Linked DNA regions of Limibacter armeniacum. The protein of the gene in region 3 binds, or shares a complex with, the protein of the main gene of each other region. Links are inferred from orthologs where the notes say so. Each region holds a gene or a part of one and is shown on either strand. Other genes may lie near its edges.

The links.
Region 1: the proteins of V6R21_RS22240 (region 3) and V6R21_RS26580 are in contact, whole or in part, in a cryo-EM structure (PDB 6KHJ), measured with the Thermosynechococcus vestitus proteins. The link is inferred for Limibacter armeniacum from one-to-one orthologs. Residues at the interface, in WP_126985484.1 of Thermosynechococcus vestitus: Gln8, Lys26, Trp29, Leu30, Pro33, Met34, Met37, Leu38, Leu83, Ile84, Phe85, Lys86, Glu87, Asp88, Val89, Leu90, Pro91, Ala92, Thr100, Ala104, Val107, Ile108, Phe111, Leu112, Tyr114, Ile115, Ile125, Ser126, Leu128, Phe133; in WP_126986108.1 of Thermosynechococcus vestitus: Gly6, Tyr7, Glu8, Tyr9, Phe10, Gly12, Phe13, Leu14, Ile16, Cys17, Ser18, Pro21, Ala24, Leu25, Ala27, Ser28, Leu31, Arg32, Pro33, Ser35, Arg40, Leu41, Thr42, Thr43, Tyr44, Glu45, Ile51, Gly53, Ala54, Trp55.
Region 2: the proteins of V6R21_RS22240 (region 3) and V6R21_RS19195 are in contact, whole or in part, in a cryo-EM structure (PDB 6ZJN), measured with the Thermus thermophilus proteins. The link is inferred for Limibacter armeniacum from one-to-one orthologs. Residues at the interface, in WP_096411122.1 of Thermus thermophilus: Ala224, Glu225, Gln226, Glu227, Ala295, Trp297, Phe298, Arg299; in WP_223903221.1 of Thermus thermophilus: Pro35, Ser36, Asp139, Gly141, Ala142.
Region 4: the proteins of V6R21_RS22240 (region 3) and nuoB are in contact, whole or in part, in a crystal structure (PDB 6Y11), measured with the Thermus thermophilus proteins. The link is inferred for Limibacter armeniacum from one-to-one orthologs. Residues at the interface, in WP_096411122.1 of Thermus thermophilus: Arg36, Val44, Arg45, Met46, Gly47, Pro48, Asn49, Arg50, Val51, Leu57, Gln58, Ala61, Asp62, Ile64, Lys65, Ile67, Phe68, Lys69, Glu70, Ile72, Val74, Glu223, Ala224, Glu225, His233, Thr234, Glu235, Tyr236, Ser237, Trp241; in WP_096411117.1 of Thermus thermophilus: Arg16, Glu17, Gly18, Leu24, Leu27, Val28, Trp30, Gly31, Arg32, Asn34, Ser35, Trp37, Thr54, Asp55, Ala56, Asp59, Ala61, Arg62, Phe63, Gly64, Glu66, Val67, Phe68, Arg69, Ala70, Ser71, Arg73, Gln74, Ala75, Asp76.

What each region holds. Positions count from the first base shown.
Region 1 is NZ_JBAJNO010000009.1:2,094,373-2,098,579, reverse strand. What follows is about bases 513-3,202. They hold V6R21_RS26580 (NADH-quinone oxidoreductase subunit A), read right to left. Parts: upstream 2,250-3,202; coding sequence 1,776-2,249; downstream 513-1,775. Other genes in these bases: sdaAA (L-serine ammonia-lyase, iron-sulfur-dependent, subunit alpha), read left to right, coding at 2,504-3,202; V6R21_RS26585 (right-handed parallel beta-helix repeat-containing protein), read right to left, coding at 513-1,747. In the rest of the region: V6R21_RS26590 (DUF3592 domain-containing protein), read right to left, coding at 1-285; more of V6R21_RS26585, read right to left, coding at 326-512; more of sdaAA, read left to right, coding at 3,203-3,415; V6R21_RS26570 (DUF5606 family protein), read left to right, coding at 3,683-4,126. UniProt on the Escherichia coli protein: NDH-1 shuttles electrons from NADH, via FMN and iron-sulfur (Fe-S) centers, to quinones in the respiratory chain. The immediate electron acceptor for the enzyme in this species is believed to be ubiquinone.
Region 2 is NZ_JBAJNO010000009.1:367,485-371,991, reverse strand. The notes cover bases 402-3,391. They hold V6R21_RS19195 (NADH-quinone oxidoreductase subunit D), read right to left. Parts: upstream 2,511-3,391; coding sequence 1,293-2,510; downstream 402-1,292. Other genes in these bases: V6R21_RS19190 (DUF7935 family protein), read left to right, coding at 2,720-3,241; V6R21_RS19200 (glycosyltransferase family 4 protein), read right to left, coding at 402-1,233. Outside these bases: more of V6R21_RS19200, read right to left, coding at 1-401; V6R21_RS19185 (G8 domain-containing protein), read left to right, coding at 3,616-4,507.
Region 3 is NZ_JBAJNO010000009.1:1,095,659-1,100,068, reverse strand. The notes cover bases 958-3,850. They hold V6R21_RS22240 (complex I subunit 1/NuoH family protein), read right to left. Parts: upstream 3,007-3,850; coding sequence 1,909-3,006; downstream 958-1,908. Other genes in these bases: pepT (peptidase T), read left to right, coding at 3,244-3,850; V6R21_RS22245 (hypothetical protein), read left to right, coding at 1,233-1,859; V6R21_RS22250 (HesB/IscA family protein), read left to right, coding at 958-1,007. In the rest of the region: V6R21_RS22255 (acyl-CoA desaturase), read right to left, coding at 1-329; more of V6R21_RS22250, read left to right, coding at 681-957; more of pepT, read left to right, coding at 3,851-4,410. UniProt on the Escherichia coli protein: NDH-1 shuttles electrons from NADH, via FMN and iron-sulfur (Fe-S) centers, to quinones in the respiratory chain. The immediate electron acceptor for the enzyme in this species is believed to be ubiquinone.
Region 4 is NZ_JBAJNO010000009.1:2,623,905-2,628,182, reverse strand. The notes cover bases 950-3,710. They hold nuoB (NADH-quinone oxidoreductase subunit NuoB), read left to right. Parts: upstream 950-1,940; coding sequence 1,941-2,480; downstream 2,481-3,710. Other genes in these bases: V6R21_RS28705 (POTRA domain-containing protein), read right to left, coding at 3,492-3,710; V6R21_RS28710 (ArsR/SmtB family transcription factor), read left to right, coding at 3,183-3,479; V6R21_RS28715 (NADH-quinone oxidoreductase subunit C), read left to right, coding at 2,480-2,983; hemC (hydroxymethylbilane synthase), read left to right, coding at 950-1,844. In the rest of the region: V6R21_RS28735 (RNA methyltransferase), read right to left, coding at 1-172; V6R21_RS28730 (ArsR/SmtB family transcription factor), read right to left, coding at 273-671; more of hemC, read left to right, coding at 915-949; more of V6R21_RS28705, read right to left, coding at 3,711-4,278. UniProt on the Escherichia coli protein: NDH-1 shuttles electrons from NADH, via FMN and iron-sulfur (Fe-S) centers, to quinones in the respiratory chain. The immediate electron acceptor for the enzyme in this species is ubiquinone.

The DNA.
Region 1 (4,207 bases), 1.0 Mb from region 3 along the record:
ATAAGACCACCCGTTACCCCATTCTTTGCTTCCCTCAGGGTTTTCAAGAGCATAACTGAAATGATACTTAAATATGAGCTCATCATTGGATGAGGCATTTGTTTCCTCAATAGCCAGTATTTCACCTTTGGTTTCCACTGGAGCAGCAGATAACTTATACTCGTCTATCAAGTAAAAGTCTTGAGAAAAGATGGCCATAAACAGTCCAAAGAATAGGCTTATAAAAAAGCCGACAACAAACTGAGGGTGTGAAAAAACGAGCTTAACTTTTTGAGATAGTGACATCTTAAACAGTTTTTAGTCAAAAAATAGATTTCTGAAGGTATTACTCTTGTGCTTCCACCCACTCAATGGCACCTATGTCAGGCATGTTGTCATGAGGAGTACATGGAGATGCACCGTTTTCTGTAACTATACCTGCATCTCTTGCAGGGCTATTTTTATTTAATTCGAAACGTTGGTCTGAAGGAGATGAGGCAAATAAGGAATCTTGATCCGTGATTTGATTGCCATAATAAAGGTTGTCAGTACCTAGTTTCTCCACCAAGCTTTCAGTCGAGCGGAAAACATTTTTTTGAGAATTGATAGCCAATTGTTTGTCTGTCGCTTCTACTATTAGGATTTCATCCAACAGGTTACCCCAAAAGATATTGTTGGTTAGGGTAAGGTTCAGGTCATCCAGTCGCATAGTAGGATCATCTTCCCAGCCAGGTACATAAACATTGGAAATGCTGACAGCAGGGAGTTCTCTTACAAAGTCAATTCCAAAATTGGCAAAGGTATTATGTGTAAGGCGATAGGTTCCTCCTGATGTCAGTGCAAGGGTGTAGCTCAAACAATTGTTGACAATGGTATTACTGATTTCGGCATTGGTGCCAATCAGGAAAATACCAGTAGAAGACATGTTTTCAATAAGCGTATTATTGATGGTAATAGCAGGGGTGGCAGGCACTTCTTCTGACCATAGGTAAATACCACTTCCACCATTTCGGATGGTGGCATTGTTGATCGTATTATCATGGCTGGATGGCGCAAAATAGAGTCCATCCCATTGGCCAGCTACATCAAGATAGTCTTCTTCCCGTCTGATGCCTTCCAGCCTTACAGTATCTTCACAAGTACCATTGATATGTAGGGAGCCAAATACAATGGCGTAAGCATTATTGTTGAAGTAAATCTGGGAGCCAGCTTCTATATTTAAGATGGCGTTTTCTGCAATAAAAAGTGAGTCTGTTACTACGTGTGGTCGGTTGGAAGTCCAAGTTGTTTCGCCTTCAATAACTTCTCCTTTACTGTGAAAGAAGGCATCTTGCCCCCAAGCAACCAGTTTGACATCCTGAACATTGCCATTGGTTTCAAATACGACAGAGTCCTGTACCAAAAAAGGCAAGTCTTTGTCTTGAGGATTCACAGTAGCTTCCACCAAGACCAAAAGGCTATCATTTCCTCTAAGAAATATATCTTCTACACGATCGGTCTTGGCACCGTTGATTACCAGAGAATAAGACCCCGTTGGGTTGCCCAATGAAATACTACTGATATTGACAGCCTTATTGGATGTATTGATTGCCCTAAAGCGTTTCGTAATACTTTTTACCTCTGTGAATAAAGTGTCAAAGATGACAGAGTCCGCAGAAAAAGTCAGCATTGCTGATTCATCAGTAGTGATTTCCTCATTCTCAGGGTCACAGGCAAAAAGTGCCGCAAAGGCAGCAAGCGCAAAAAAGGTTTTTGTGATATATCTCATAGGGTTTTGTTTCAGGCAAACAGATGGGTTAGTATTTCTTGTTGATCTGCTCATACATGGAAGCAGGAACCTTGGACTTGAAGTCTGACTGCTTGTGTTCGGGACGTACCCAGTCCAAAAAGCCTTTTCTCCATACATAAGCAAGACCAAGTACCAAAATCAATACAAATACAAAAACTTCCAGCAAGGCAAACCAACCCCATAGACCATCTGTCTGATCGATCATCTCTTTGTTACCGAATACCGTTGCCCAAGGAAACAGGAAGACCAACTCCACTTCAAAAAGCAGAAAGATAAGGGCAATTACATAAAAGCGGATATTGAAACGGCTCCATGCATTACCGATCGGGTCTTCACCACTTTCATAAGTCGTGAGCTTCTCGTAGTTCGGACGGTTAGGGCGCAACAATGATGAAGCGACAAAACCTCCTCCCACAAACACACAACCTGCTATAATGAAAAGCAGAAGGTAGCCAAAGTCTGTTACAACTGAATTTTCCATTCCCTGAGCTTAGTCTTTTTATTTACAATTACTTTCAACGTCAACAAATATACAGAGTCTTCTTCTGATATACTTTTCTGTTGCCGCATTTCTCGATTTCACCTCCCTTAACCTCAATCCCTAAATCATTTTTAAACTTCCTAAAAATCGTGATCTTGCAACAGATTTGGACCGTAAAGTGTTTTACCGTCGAGTCATTTAAATAGACTAACCAGATAAACAGAATACATATAAAATCAACAATTAGTAGGGATATGGCAGTTGTATTGTTTGATAGTTTTGCAGAATGGAAAAAGTCTTGTGAAACAGAAGATAAGCCGCTTTATTTTCCTGTATTGGAATACGAAGCAAGAGAGCGAGGTCATCAGGAAGAGCAAATCAGGGCAAACCTCCTGAGAGCATATCAGGTGATGAAAGATGCTGTACAGACGGGATTGAAGGAGGACATGACCTCTAGATCAGGAATGGTAAACAATTCAGGTAAGAAGGTATTCAACTCCCCTGTGACGGTACTTTCTCCAGAGTTTCAGAAACTTATCAGCCGTGCTTTGGCAGCCAAGGAAGTCAACTCTTGTATGGGCAGGGTAGTTGCAGCACCCACAGCGGGAGCTTCGGGTATTATGCCAGGGGTGTTGGTGACATTGCAGGAGTTACATAACCTTAATGATGACACCATGATTGAAGGCATGTTGGTAGCTGCCGGCATTGCATTGATTATGGAAAAAAAATCGGGAATTGCAGGTGCCGTTGGTGGCTGTCAGGCAGAGACAGGAACTGCGGCGGCAATGTCAGCTGGAGCGATTGTCTATGCATTGGGTGGTTCTATCACACAGGTATTTAATGCTGTGGCAATTACAGTTCAATGTATGCTTGGGTTGGTTTGTGATCCGGTGGCAGGGCTAGTAGAAGTTCCATGTATTGTTAGAAATGCGAGTGCTGCAGCCATTGCCAACTCTTCTGCGCAGATTGCCATCGCTGATGTTAGCAGTGTAATTCCGGTTGATGAATGTGTGGATGCCATGGGCGAAGTAGGTGCACATATGGAAGATCGCTACAAGGAAACGGCATTGGGCGGGTTGGCAGCAACCCCAACAGGTAAAGCAATAGCCAAGCGTGTATTGATTTCAGATATTGATATCATTGAGGAAGACGAATCGGATCTGTAAGCCTCACAAACTGAAATCAATAAAAAGGATAGAGATTTATATGTTAATAGCATGTAGTTCTCCTCGAAAAAAATTATTTTTGTAGCCGTTTTTTTCGGTTAAACCAAAAAGATCATGGCAATAGAGTAAGCACTGTACACTAATCTATTGTTGGAAGAAATTATTAATGGAATAAGTGCGAAAAGGTAGGAACGTGCCGCTTTGGGCAGTGCAAAACTTTACACTTCTGCCTTTTTGTTCATAAAGACTAAAAAAATTCACTAGAACATGAACTTGAGAGACGTAGCATCAATTGCAGGTAAACCTGGACTTTATAAAATCCTGAAACCAACAAGGTCGGGTGTAATTGTCGAAACGGTAAGCGAAGCGAAAAAGAAAATGGTGGTAAATGCCAGCCAAAGAATTTCAGTTCTGAAAGAAATCTCGATTTACGTAACAGGACAGTCTGAAGAGTCAGTTCCGTTGGAAGAAATTTTCTCAATCATCAAAGAGAAACACGGAGACAATATCAAAATTGACGTTTCTAAAGACAGTGAACTGGAATCTTTCTTGGAAGGAGTACTTCCTAACTACGATACAGACAGAGTTTACAATTCAGATATCAAGAAACTGGTAAACTGGTACAACCTGATTGCTGCTAACTATCCTGAGGCTTTGGAAGCTGTTGAGACAGAGGACGAGGCTGAAGAAGAAGAAAAGGACGCTGAATAAGCAAGGTCAGTAATCCATTGTATAAATCCCCGAATTTCAATCCTTTCAGGTTTGGAACTCGGGGATTTTTTTTGCCTATAT
Region 2 (4,507 bases), 730 kb from region 3 along the record:
TGTTTCCTCATTTGAGATATTAAGCAACGAATCAAGCATCTTAAAGAGCTTTTTTTGCTGAATGCTGCGGTCAAAATATTTGGTCGCAGCATTTCTGCCATTTTTTCCCATCGTATCTAACTCATTTTTTGTAAGGCTTTTCATTGATGCAATATTCTGCAATAATGAAGGCAGGTGTAATGGGTCTGAGATCAATCCGCATTTATGCTCTAAAACGAGTGAAGCACCTTCTCCACCTCCATTAAAAAGAATTGGAATACCAGCAGCCATACTTTCATAGACCTTGGCGGGGAGTGTACCTCTGATCGTACTTTTTTGTGAAATAAGGGCAGCATCAAATCTTGTCAGCAACTGCGCAACTTCTGTCAGGGAAACCACCGAATGAAGAAAAATTCCCCTGTTTGGGTGCTTGTTTAGAAATGCTTTCACTTCATCACCTTCAAACCCATCCCCATATATATGTAATTCGCATCCTATGGCTTGGAAGTTTATGTCCTTACAAAGTCTTAGAATGGCATGGGCGACATTCAGTACACCCGTATAAATAATACGGAATGGTTTCTTTTGACCTGTTTGATCGGGATTGTTATTTTTGGGAACAAAAAGCTGACAGTCTGCCCCAACCCTGTAAAGAAGAGGTTTGGGTAAATTATATCCCTGAATATACTGGCTGATTTCTTCGGATTGTGCCATTAGTTGATCCGCCGTTTTATAAAACTTAAGCTGGATTTGGGTAAGCAACTTATAGTAAAGGGAGGATTCCTTCATAAGCCCAAGGTCAGCAATGGCTTTGGGCCAAAGGTCTGAGACATTGATTACAAGCTTGGCTCCTGTGAGTTTGGAGAAAACAATTGCAGGAAAAGGCATCAACATCGGAGGTGTCTGTACCAGAATGACGTCCGGTTTCCTCTTCAGCATGTGAAGCAAAGACCTTAGCATTGAGACTGAAAGTGAAAGCATCCCTGCCAACCTTGCAAGTCGACTGGCTGTAAGGCTGGCAGCAAAAAGCCAATGTCTTCTGACAGGAATGCCATCTTTCATTTCCTTAAACAGTAGTTTTCCTCTGTATGCTTGGGGTACTTTTCCAGTTGGATAGTAGGGAACTGCCGTTAAAACCTCTACATCAAAGCCTTTTTGTTTCAATGCGATGGCCATATCCTGAAACAGGAATGGTGCAGCACCAAAATCAGGTGGATAGCTATGAGTTAATATTTCGATCTTAAATTTTTTCAAACAAGCAGCCCAGTCTAATATCCCAATACTAAAAAATACAGAAGCTTTTCCGTAAGGTTCTATCGGTCAACTTCTCCCATTACAACATCAAATGACCCAAAGATGGCAATCAAGTCGGCAATAGGCACACCTCTGGTCAGTTCAGGCAGAATAGCCATATTGACAAAAGAGCAAGATCTTGCCTTTACGCGGAAAGGGATGTCGCTTTTGCCTGTTGCACGGAAAAAGAAGCCGAGTTCCCCTTTAGGGTTTTCAGCTCTTGCATAAAAATCCATTTTCTTAGGACGGATTTTTTTAGGAACTAATGCCTGAGGGTCAAATTCTCTTGTTCTCTTGTGATCACCAGTCAGTTGTTCAAGAGCCTGTTCTATGATTCGAATGGATTCCCAGCATTCAGCAACTCTCACGTAGGTTCTGTCCCAACAGTCACCGAGTGTACCCATTTCTCCTTTTCCAATTGGAATATCAAAGTCAATTTCAGGGTAAACCGAATACCCATCCACTTTTCTGAGGTCGTATTTCAAACCAGAACCTCTAAGCATTGGTCCGGTAACGCCATAGTTGATTGCAAGGTCTAGCGGCATGACGCCAATGTTGGCCGTACGTTCCACAAAGATCTTGTTTTCAACCAGCAGGTTATGGAATTCCTTCAGCTTAGGTTTCAGGTACTGAACAAATTCAAGACAGCGTTCTTCAAAACCTACAGGAAGGTCATAGAAAAGTCCGCCAATCCAGATGTAGTTATAAAGCATTCTTGCCCCACTGACCCATTCCAACAGACGTAGGATGTGCTCCCTGTCTCTCATTAACCATAAGAAAGGGGTAGTTGCACCAATGTCAATACCGTAAGTACCTACCGCAATAAAGTGAGAGGCTAATCGGTTCAGCTCAGCAACTAACACACGTATGTACTCTACACGCTTTGGAATCTGTTCAGTGATGCCCAACATCTGCTCAACTCCCATTACATAGGCATGTTCGGAGTTCATAGAAGCCACATAGTCCATTCTGTCCACGTATGGAATGGTCTGATTGAAAGCCATGGACTCGGCATGCTTCTCAAAGCAACGATGCAAATAACCAAGGTGCGGAACGACATCTACAATAAACTCACCATCCGTTACGACTTCCAACCTCAGTACACCGTGGGTAGAAGGGTGTTGTGGACCCAAGTTAAGGACCATCTCTTCAGAACGGAGTTTGCTTTCATCGTAAACACTGGGAGCTGAGTTTTTGAGGTGCTCCTTATCAAACTTGTATTGTATCTTTCTGTCCATAAATTATGACTTCACTTTCAATTTGGTTTCAAATATAACCAAGTTGTGCAAAAATGGTTGAATCCTGAGGGGCAATCCTACAACTTGAGCGAGAAATCCGTTGTAGGTTCCACAAAAAATATATATTTGCTTCCTGTATTTTAGAAAAGAGAAGAATTAGGGAGTATAATCCTTTTCGGGAAATTTAATTAGTGTATTAAAAGACAGAGATGGAAGCATTGAAAGAAATACTGATGATGACCATACCCGCAGTGATTGTACTGTATGCGGTTTTTTTGGTGGTAAGGTCTTTAATTGGAAAGGAATTTTCAGCACAATTGGCAAATATGAAGCTCGAAAACTCAAAGACTGTATTGCCAAACAGACTTCAGGCGTATGAAAGAATGGCGATCTATCTTGAGCGTATCACTCCCAATAACTTGATCTTAAGGTTGAATGAAAATGGTTACACTGTAGCACAGCTTAGAGAACTTCTGATTGTCAGTATCAGGGAAGAGTTTCAGCATAACCTGGCACAACAGGTTTATGTAAGTGATACTGCTTGGGAAATGGTAAGGACTGCACAGGAGAATATGGTATCACTAATTAAAGAAGCATCAGTTGATATTGATCCTGAAGCGCCTTCAATTGAGTTGGCGAAGAGAATTTTTGAAAAAGTAATGGAGATGCAGCAAGAGCCAACAGCTGAGGCATTAAGGGTGCTGAAAAACGAAATTAGAACACTATTCTAATTTTGACCTCCTATTCATTTGATTAAGCCTATGGTACAGACTGTAGGCTTTTTTTATGCCCAAACTTTAAGACGGGAATCAATTATTTTTCATTAAAAACATATGTAAGTTTTTAAGTGATTAAACGAAATCAACTTTACAAACACCATTTTAAGATGAATGTATCGCAATTGAAATTAGGCAGACAGGTTGCAAAGCCTTATTAGCATTGCCTGAAATTGAGAGAACATGATTTTGACTTTGCTAATTGTGAAAACCACTTTTCTACTTACATCCCAAGAATGTCTCTGATGGGGGAAAATCAAGATGATAGCGTAAAATAATGGGTATAAATAACAGAAACCGCTATCGGGAAATTTTCAACCCATTTGAATATGCTTTATTCTTGGAAAAACCAATCGATACTACTGACCCTATTAACCTTTTGTTTGTTAGCCTTCCCTTGGGTCAGTAGTTGTGCACAAACCACTTTTACTTCTGTAGCTTCAGGTAGCTGGGGTTCAGCGGCTACTTGGGATCTGGGTAGTGTACCCACCTCTATTGATAATGTAGTAATAGCAGATGGAGATACCGTCTCGATGCTAACCTCAACGACAGTAAATGATCTTGTAGTCGATGAAGGGGGTGAATTGGAGTTGGGGAATAATAAGCGACTGCTTGTTGATGGAGACCTTACGGTAGATGGAACAATTGAGTTATTGGAGATAGGAAGTGTCAGTGTTGTAGGGGTATGGTTGCGTACAGCAGGCAAAACACTTAGTGGTAATGGTATTGTCAAACATGTTCAGGACATTACGGATGGGGAAACAAATGGACTCTTTTATTTTGATGCGGATATTTCAATAGCTTCAGGTGCAGCGCTGACTTTTATTACAACTGATGAGGGCTATACAGACTTTTTACATATATCAGCAGGAGCAACTGTTACAAACAATGGGACTATCAACTTGAATGGTATTGGAATTATAGCAACTGATACATCAAGCAAATGGGTGAATGAGGCAAATGCCTATTTGTCGGTTCAGGGAGCAATGATGGAAGCTGGTACACTGGAGGTATCAGCTACAGGAAATACCATTGAGTATAGCGGAGATGAAAACCAAACCATTAAAAAAAGTACTGACGGGGTCTATAACCACCTTATTTTATCTGGTGGAGGGATCAAGAATCTTGGGGCTGATATAACTGTCAATGGATATGTATTGATCAGCAGTACATTCAACTCAAATGGGTATAATCTTGATATAAAAGGAGACTGGACAAACA
Region 3 (4,410 bases):
TATTTTTCTTCTACTTTGAATTTACCTTTGCAAATATCAGTGTAGATATTTTTAGTCTTCCACATCATATCAAACAAACTTGTTGAATAAGATGGTGAGTGTGGGTCATGCTCAGTATCAGCATGGGCGTGGTGTAGCCTGTGCATAATGCCATAACCGTAAGCACTCAGGTAGTTAGAGCCCTGGAAGATATAAGTCAGGATAAAAAAGATTTTTTCCCATGTTTTAGACATTGTAAACATCTTGTGTGCTGCATATCTGTGCAGGAAAAATGTCTGGAAAAAGAGCGAAGTGTACCAGTGCAGTACGAAAAATGCTAGAATAATCATTCTCTACTATTTCATTAAACGTGAATTGGGTTCTCCCCTTTGATTTCATTACTACTAATAATAGCGAAAGCACAGATTTGTGACAGAACCCTTTAATTTTTTTTAAAATATTTGATAAAAGGTTGATAATTAGTGAGAGAATTTTGGACTTGAAACAACTTTTATTCAATTAAGTTGTTAATAGTGAACCCAGTTCAAGGGGGAGTAAAGTGCATCTCACAAAATTTTTATGCACTTTTGTATTTAGACTTAACGTCAGGTAGAAAGTGTCAAATGGAAAAAGAGAAGGTTTGTGGGAGACACTTTTCAGAAAATGTACTTAGTAGGAAAAATTAAATTGAAAGATATAAAATGATTAACGTTACTGATAAAGCCGCTGAAGAGATCATCAAATTAAGAAAGGCGGAAGGCCGTACAGAAGACTTCAATGTACGAGTGGCTGTCAAAGGAGGAGGGTGCTCTGGACTGATGTACGATCTTGAATTCGACAATGAGACACGTGAATCAGATGAGGTGTTTGAGGATAAGGGCGTAAGCATCTACGTAGACAAGAAGAGTTTGCTCTACCTGTTAGGGACGACACTGGACTTCTCAGACGGTCTTAACGGTAAAGGATTCCAGTTTATCAACCCGAATGCTTCACGTACTTGTGGTTGTGGCGAAAGCTTTGCTGTATAAGCTTTACCTTACTTCTTTCTTAATAGTTGAAGGAGCCTTTTGCACGTGATGCAAGAGGCTTTTTTATTGTACGAGCAGTAAATGGTTTCTTTGATTTAGTATAAATGAGCTAGCAAAGAACAAAAATGAGTGATTGTAAAAGGTTTTTAGGCATAGTGATAAAAAAAGCTGATTTTTGTATTTGACCTTGCTGTTAAGCTTGATTCATTTTTTGAGTTTATGACCATGAGTGAAGAAAATTTTAATCTATCATATTTAAAGATGCTCTTTGATGAGGAGGATCTGATTTACCTTCTTCCCGGAGAAGAAGAAGCTTTTCATCTGGACTTGCCTGAGGAGACAGAAGAAGAGTTGGAAGATGCCTATGAGGTTGAAGAGACTGAGCCTGAAGAAGTGGTGGAAGTTCCTAAAGTGGAGGAGAAAAAGGCTGAACGAAGTACTGCTGAGGGGTATAAGTTCTTTGGTGAGAATAAGCGAAAAATACTGGTCTTGTTGGAATACAGCCAAGGGGACCTGCTGAAGAGTAAAGAGTTTGACCTGTTGCTGAAAATTATGGGTTCAATCAACTTGACTTTACATGAATTTGCGGTGGTCAACCTCCTGAAAAATGATAATGTTACGTTTGAAAAACTGTGTAAGCAGTTTGAGCCAAGCAAGATGCTTTATTTCTCCAGTGCTGATGAAAGCTTCCTGATAGAAGGACAGTTGTTGAAATATCAGCCATTGGAGTTGAATGGGGTAGAAGCCATCGTAGCAGATAGCCTGACACAAATGTTAGTGGGAGAGGAAGCTGTAGAGAAGAAGAAAGCCTTGTGGCAGACCTTGAAAGCGTTCTTTCTAAAAAGGATATAGCATAAAAAAATCCCTTATGTTGACTAGAAGCAGCATAAGGGATTTTTATTTAGATCATTAAAAGCCTCCATATTCCAGAGATAAATACCAGAACAAGGGAAATGGGTGTCAGGTATTTCCAGCAGAGTGACATTAGTTGGTCAACCCTGAGTCTAGGGTATGTCCATCTTACCCACATCTGTGAGAAAACAAGTAAGAGGGCTTTTGAAAGTACCCAAAACATTCCCCAAATATTTCCTGCAATGGTGCCAGGTGCCCCACTTGTCCATTCAGCCAGTTTTACGGGTCCCAAGTTAGGGAGAGGAGTGTTCCAGCTACCTAAAAACAGTACAGCGGCTAATAAGCTAACTAATAGCATTGTACCATATTCTGCCAGAAACATATAAGCAAAACGAATTCCGGAGTATTCTGTGTGAAACCCTGCAATTAATTCAGATTCTGCTTCAGGAATATCAAAAGGAGCTCGGTTAGCTTCAGCTAACGAAGCTATATAATAAATGACAAATGCAATCAGCAGAAATGGAGATCGTATAATGTTCCATGTCAGTATTCCACCAATATTGGTCACATCTATTCCTAATGCCTTAATGCCAAAAAGGTAGTTGGCTTCATCTGAAACCATTGGAAGATAGATACTTTGCTGAATGCTTATTTCTTGAAGGTTAAGCGTTTGTGAAATCATAACAACACACAAAACTGCAAGACCTAAAGGGATTTCATAGCTGATCATTTGGGCAGCGGCACGCATAGCGCCATAAAGAGAGTATTTGTTATTGGAACCCCAACCAGCCATTAGAATACCGATTATATCCAAGGCAACAATGGCTAGCAAGAAGAAAACACCTACTTCTGCTTCAGAACCAATCAGGTCAGGAGATAAAGGTATTACAGCAAACCCAGCAAATACAGCGGCAAACATAACCATAGGCGCAGCTTTAAACAGAAACTTATCGGCAGCGGCAGGAACAGTGTCTTCTTTCATCAGGAGTTTCAGTATATCTGCAGCAGTTTGGAGTAAACCAAACTTACCGGTTTCCATCGGACCTAACCTGTCTTGAATAAATGCTGAGATCTTTCTTTCCCCATAAACACCTCCATAAAGTGCATAGACAGGGATAAGAAGTAAGAGTATTATCAGTGCTAACATGCTATCAGAATAGTCAAAGTATTAACCTTCCATATGTTGGAAGAAATTCAGACTGTAAAATTGAGATACAAATTTATCGTTTCAAAATACAATCTTACTACCTTTTAGTTGATCTTTTGTTTGCAATTGCCTCGAAAATCTAAAAAAACACAACCGAACCTCTATCTTTGGGGCTATAAAGAACCAACCTGAATCTAAGTCAGAGATCATTCCACAATACTAACACACATATACAAAATGGAGGAAATCAAGAATGAATTGATTGAGCGTTTCACACGCTATGTACAGTACGATACTGAAGCAAAACCAGAAGTTGAGCATATTCCAAGTACTCCCAACCAGCATATATTGGCAAAAGACCTTGCCGAAGAACTTAAGTCAATTGGTATGGAAGACGTTACAGTGGATGAACACGCTTATGTAATGGCAACCTTACCTGCTAATACTGATAAGCAGCTGCCTACTATTGGTTTTGTTGCACATATTGATACAACACCTGACTATACGGGTCATAATGTAAAACCTCAGGTTTGGGAAAATTATGATGGTGGTGATCTGATATTGAATAAGGAAAAGGAAATAATTCTTTCTTCAGAGGAATTTCCAATGCTGAAAAGTTATAAAGGACAGACTGTTATTACTTCCGATGGGACAACATTACTCGGTGCCGATGATAAGGCGGGAGTAACGGAGATTGTGACAGCGATGCATTACTTGATCAAACATCCTGAAATCAAGCATGGCAAAATCAGAATCTGTTTCACACCTGATGAGGAAGTAGGCAAAGGAGCTGACTTGTTCGATGTGGAAAAGTTTGGTGCTGAGTGGGCCTATACCATGGATGGTGGACCAATGGGAGAGCTGGAGTTTGAAAACTTTAATGCAGCTTTTGCCAAAATTCATTTTGTAGGACATAACGTGCATCCTGGAACTGCCAAAAATGTGATGGTTAATTCTATGTACAGGGCTGCTGAGTTTATACAAGCATTACCAGCTGATGAAGTTCCTGAAAAAACAACAGGGTATGAAGGCTTTTTCCATTTGTTGAGCATGCATGGTGAAACGGAGAATACAACATTACAGTACATTATCCGTGACCATGATCGCCAAAAATATGAAGACAAGAAGCAATTGATTGAGACGTTGGTGGAGGATTTCAAAAAGAAATATGGAGAGAAGTCCATTTCCATTGAAATGATCGATCAATACTTTAATATGCGTGAAAAGGTAGAGCCTGTAATGCATATTGTTGATGTGGCAGAAAAGGCCATGAAAGAGTTGGGTATTACACCTGATATTAAGCCTATTAGAGGTGGTACGGATGGCGCCAGACTTTCATATATGGGACTTCCATGTCCTAACATCTTTGCTGGTGGTCATAATATGCACTCTCGATATGAGTTC
Region 4 (4,278 bases), 1.5 Mb from region 3 along the record:
ATAGCAGAAGTTTTTCTACAAGAAAGGCATCAGATGTTCTGAAAGCAGACCCAACATTATTAAGACTTCTCACATTATCTAGTACTACTACTGCAGTATGTTTATCCGTAGCTTTGAACTCTTCTACCCCTAGTCTGTTGAGTTCTTCCATTGAAAGTTTCTTCTTGCTCATATCAGATTTTGCCCCTTAAAATCAATTGAAATAAAATATTACTATATCAATAAATGATTTGAATTATTAGCTATATTTGATTGATAATCAGTTATTTGTTTTATAGTGGTAATGGTGGTTTTCTCCACTTTCGAGCTTCGATTTTATTGATGGCTAGCTCTCTATTACTATACAAAGTCTGATACGTTTCTTGATCATTCATTAGTAATAGATCTTTTTCCATATATGTATAAATGATCTCAACAAAACCTTTTAGTTCATCTTTGATAGAGTAAAAAGTCCATTGGTCAATTTTTCTTGAGGTCACCAGACCTGAGTTTTTTAAGTAGATCAGGTGTCTAGATGTTTTGGTCTGGGTGAAGTCAAGTACCAATTCTATATCAGAGATACACATCTCATTATTTCTATACAATAAATGCATAATCCGTGTTCGGGCTTCTTCACTGAATGCTTTCAGTATCTGTGTCCCGATCATTAGGTTGAAGTGCTTTAGTTTCATAGGTCAATTTTACCTTCTTATATTTTAAATATTCTCTTAGTCGATTTTACAAATGTAACCTTCTTGAAAATAATATCCATTTATTTGTTAAAACGCATTTCCAATTATTATAAGTTTATTGCAATAATTCCCTGTAATTGAGATATTTGTTGGTTAATTCACATTCTTATTATAGGTCTGTTATATATGTAACATTCTGGTAGTAAGTTTTCTATATTTGTAATTGCATAAAACGCAAAGGCTTTGGATAAAGTAGTAAAGATTGGCACACGTGGAAGTAAGCTAGCATTATGGCAAGCTGATTATGTAGCAGAACTGTTACAGAATGAGGGTGTTAAAACCGAAACGGTCATCATTGAAACAAAAGGAGATAAGATCCTTGATAAGTCTTTGTCCAAAATAGGAAGCAAGGGAGTATTTACAGAAGAGTTGGAAGAACAACTTCGAAATGGGGGTATAGATATAGCTGTGCATAGTGCTAAAGATATGCAAGCAACTTTGGATGAAGACTTTAAGCTCATAGCTTTTACAGAGCGTGAACAAGTGAATGATGTAGTTGTTAGCTATAATAAGAATCTAAAAATCAATACTACAGATAAGGTTGTCTTGGGAACGTCTTCTGTAAGAAGAGTCGCAATGCTGAAGCATTACTATCCGAATATTGAGGTAGTGGATGTAAGAGGTAACTTGCAGACTCGAATGAGAAAAATGGAAGAAGGACTGTGTGATGCATTGGTACTTGCTTATGCAGGTGTACACAGAATGGGCTATGCAGAGCACATTGTACATCATTTTTCTTTGGATGAATTTACGCCAGCAGCGGGACAAGGCAGTGTAGCGATAGAGGCGAGTAGCAACATTGACCCTGCTTTGGAAAGAGTTATCCGAAAAGCCGTTAACAATGAGGATGCTGAATATAGGCTGAGAGCAGAGAGGGGTTTCTTGAAAAAGCTTCAAGGTGGCTGCAGTATTCCTGCTTTTGCGTTAGCATCTTTGGATGGAAATGAACTTTCTATAACAGGAGGATTGGTGAAGCTTGATGGAAGTCATATCATTCGACACACAAAGTCAGGAGACAAAATGCAAGCAAAAGAGTTGGGCAGGGAAATAGCTGAAATGGTATTGAATGATGGAGGTGATAAAATTTTAGCCGAAATCAAATCATCTAAATAACTTTCATCTACAACTTGTAGTTATTCAGTTATTATATTGACTTGCTAACTAAGGTTTTAAGCAGAAGAATGTTAAAGCCTACAAAAATAGAGATTAATGGGAGGTTTGCTGGATCAGAAGTTTGAACATGGCGGAGTTGTTGTAACTAAAGTTGAAGACCTTATAAATTGGGCAAGGCTTTCTTCCTTATGGCCAATGGGATTCGGTTTGGCGTGTTGTGCCATAGAAATGATGGCAACTTTTGCTTCAGGCTATGACTTGGATCGAATTGGGGTATTCCCACGTCCTTCTCCTCGTCAATCAGATGTCATGATTGTATCAGGGACCGTTACTTTCAAAATGGCAGATCGTGTACGAAGGCTATATGAGCAAATGTCAGAACCAAGATATGTAATATCGATGGGAAGCTGTTCTAATTGTGGTGGACCATATTGGGAACATGGTTATCATGTAGTCAAAGGTGTTGACAGAATTATTCCTGTTGACGTTTATGTACCAGGTTGTCCACCAAGGCCTGAAGCCTTGATTGAAGGTATCATGAAACTTCAGGACAAGATTAGAAAAGAAACTTTAAGAGGTCCAAAAGCAATCGAAAAACTCTTAGAAGAAGAAGCATTAAAGGAAAAAGAAGCATAATGGATTTTGAAGCTTTACATAATTTAATACTCTCAGAGTTTGGAGAGCAAACCATAGTAACAGCTGATAAGGAAGCGCTACAACCTTCAATTACTATCGAAGCCGAGCGACTGGTAGCAGTTACTGTCTTTTTGCGTGATAATGAGCAAACCTATTTTGATATGCTTTCTTGCGTTTCAGGCATTGATAATGGTCCTGAAGAAGGAACAATGGAAGTTGTGTATCACTTATACTCTATTCCATATGGTGCTAAGCTGACATTGAAGGTGGTGATTAAGCGTAATCAAGATGCTGACGTATTACCACAAGTACCATCACTTTCGAGTGTTTGGAAAAGTGCAGACTGGATGGAAAGAGAGACTTTTGACCTATTAGGAATTAACTTTGAAAACCATCCTGATTTACGAAGGATTCTTTTACCTGCAGATTGGGAAGGATATCCTTTGAGAAAAGATTATCAGGCTCAAGAGTATTATCACGGAATCAAAGTAGCATATGAATAGCCTATTATTCACTTATAATAGTCTATTATCTCTGTGGATAATACAGGTTAACTTTTTACGTTACAAACTTGCATAAATAAGTACTTATATGAAAAAATCCTCATAAGTTGAATTATTTATATTAAAACTCAGTTATTATGGGGATTCTACCTTTATTAAATTATCAAAACTATTACTACATATATTAAAAATGCATACAATGTCATTGGAATCAGAAAAAATAGAAAAAGCGGCTTTTATATTGAAGACAATTGCACACCCAATGCGATTAAGAATAATTGAGTTGCTGGATCAGAATGACAAACTATCAGTAGGTGAAATTTGCGATGCACTCGGATGTGAACAATCACTAACCTCCCATCATTTGTCAAACATGAAGCTAAAAGGGATTTTGGCCTCTCAAAGAGAAGGGAAGAATATTTACTACTCGCTTAAGGAAAAGGACGTAACCAATATTCTTGTATGTTTAGAGAACTGTAACTGTAATATGGGTTAACCTATATTACAGTTAAAAAGTAGATTTAAAATAGAGGTAAAACGCACCACTTAAGTCATGTTTATTTAGGGAATATTCAAGTCTAAAAGTGGTGTTATAAAATGTGACTACGTCAACACCTGTTCCCCAACCTAATAGAAGATTATTTGTGAGTCTCTCGTTGGTTTCTGTAACAACCTGTGAAGAGATATATCCAGCATCTGCATAAGATTTCAGGTATACTTCTATTGGGATACTACTAAAGTATTTCAGAGGGATTATTTTTTTAAGGTTTAATTTTTTACTGAGCGCTTTAAATCGCAAAGTATTTTTGAATATACCCAGGTGTTGTCCCTCAACAACGTAATTATCGTATCCACGTAAAATTTTGGTTGTATAGCCTAAGGCTCTCATTTCCTGATAAGGTTGAAGTGCAGGGAATGATGTTTTGAATGTTGCTCCAAGTTCATGGAAGAAGCGTTTGGAGATAGGAGTGTATTTAAAGTAATCACCCTCAATGACTATTGAGTTGAGATCATCAAATACACCTAGTCCATTTTTTTCAAAGCTTCCACGTACGAAATAGCCATTTAGAGGATACACACGTATATCTCGCATGTCTTTGGCATAGCTATAACTAAGTTTGAAAAACTTTTGGCTTTTGCGGCCACCAAGGAAGTAGTTAGGGTTTAGCTCAGCAACGGTATCAGCAATGGCTCCGGAAGAGTACCCTAATGAAACCCTGTGGTAGTCATAAAAACCTATGCGCTTACCTACCGATACATATCCTGCCCATTGTTTTTGAAGAACATTTTCCTCA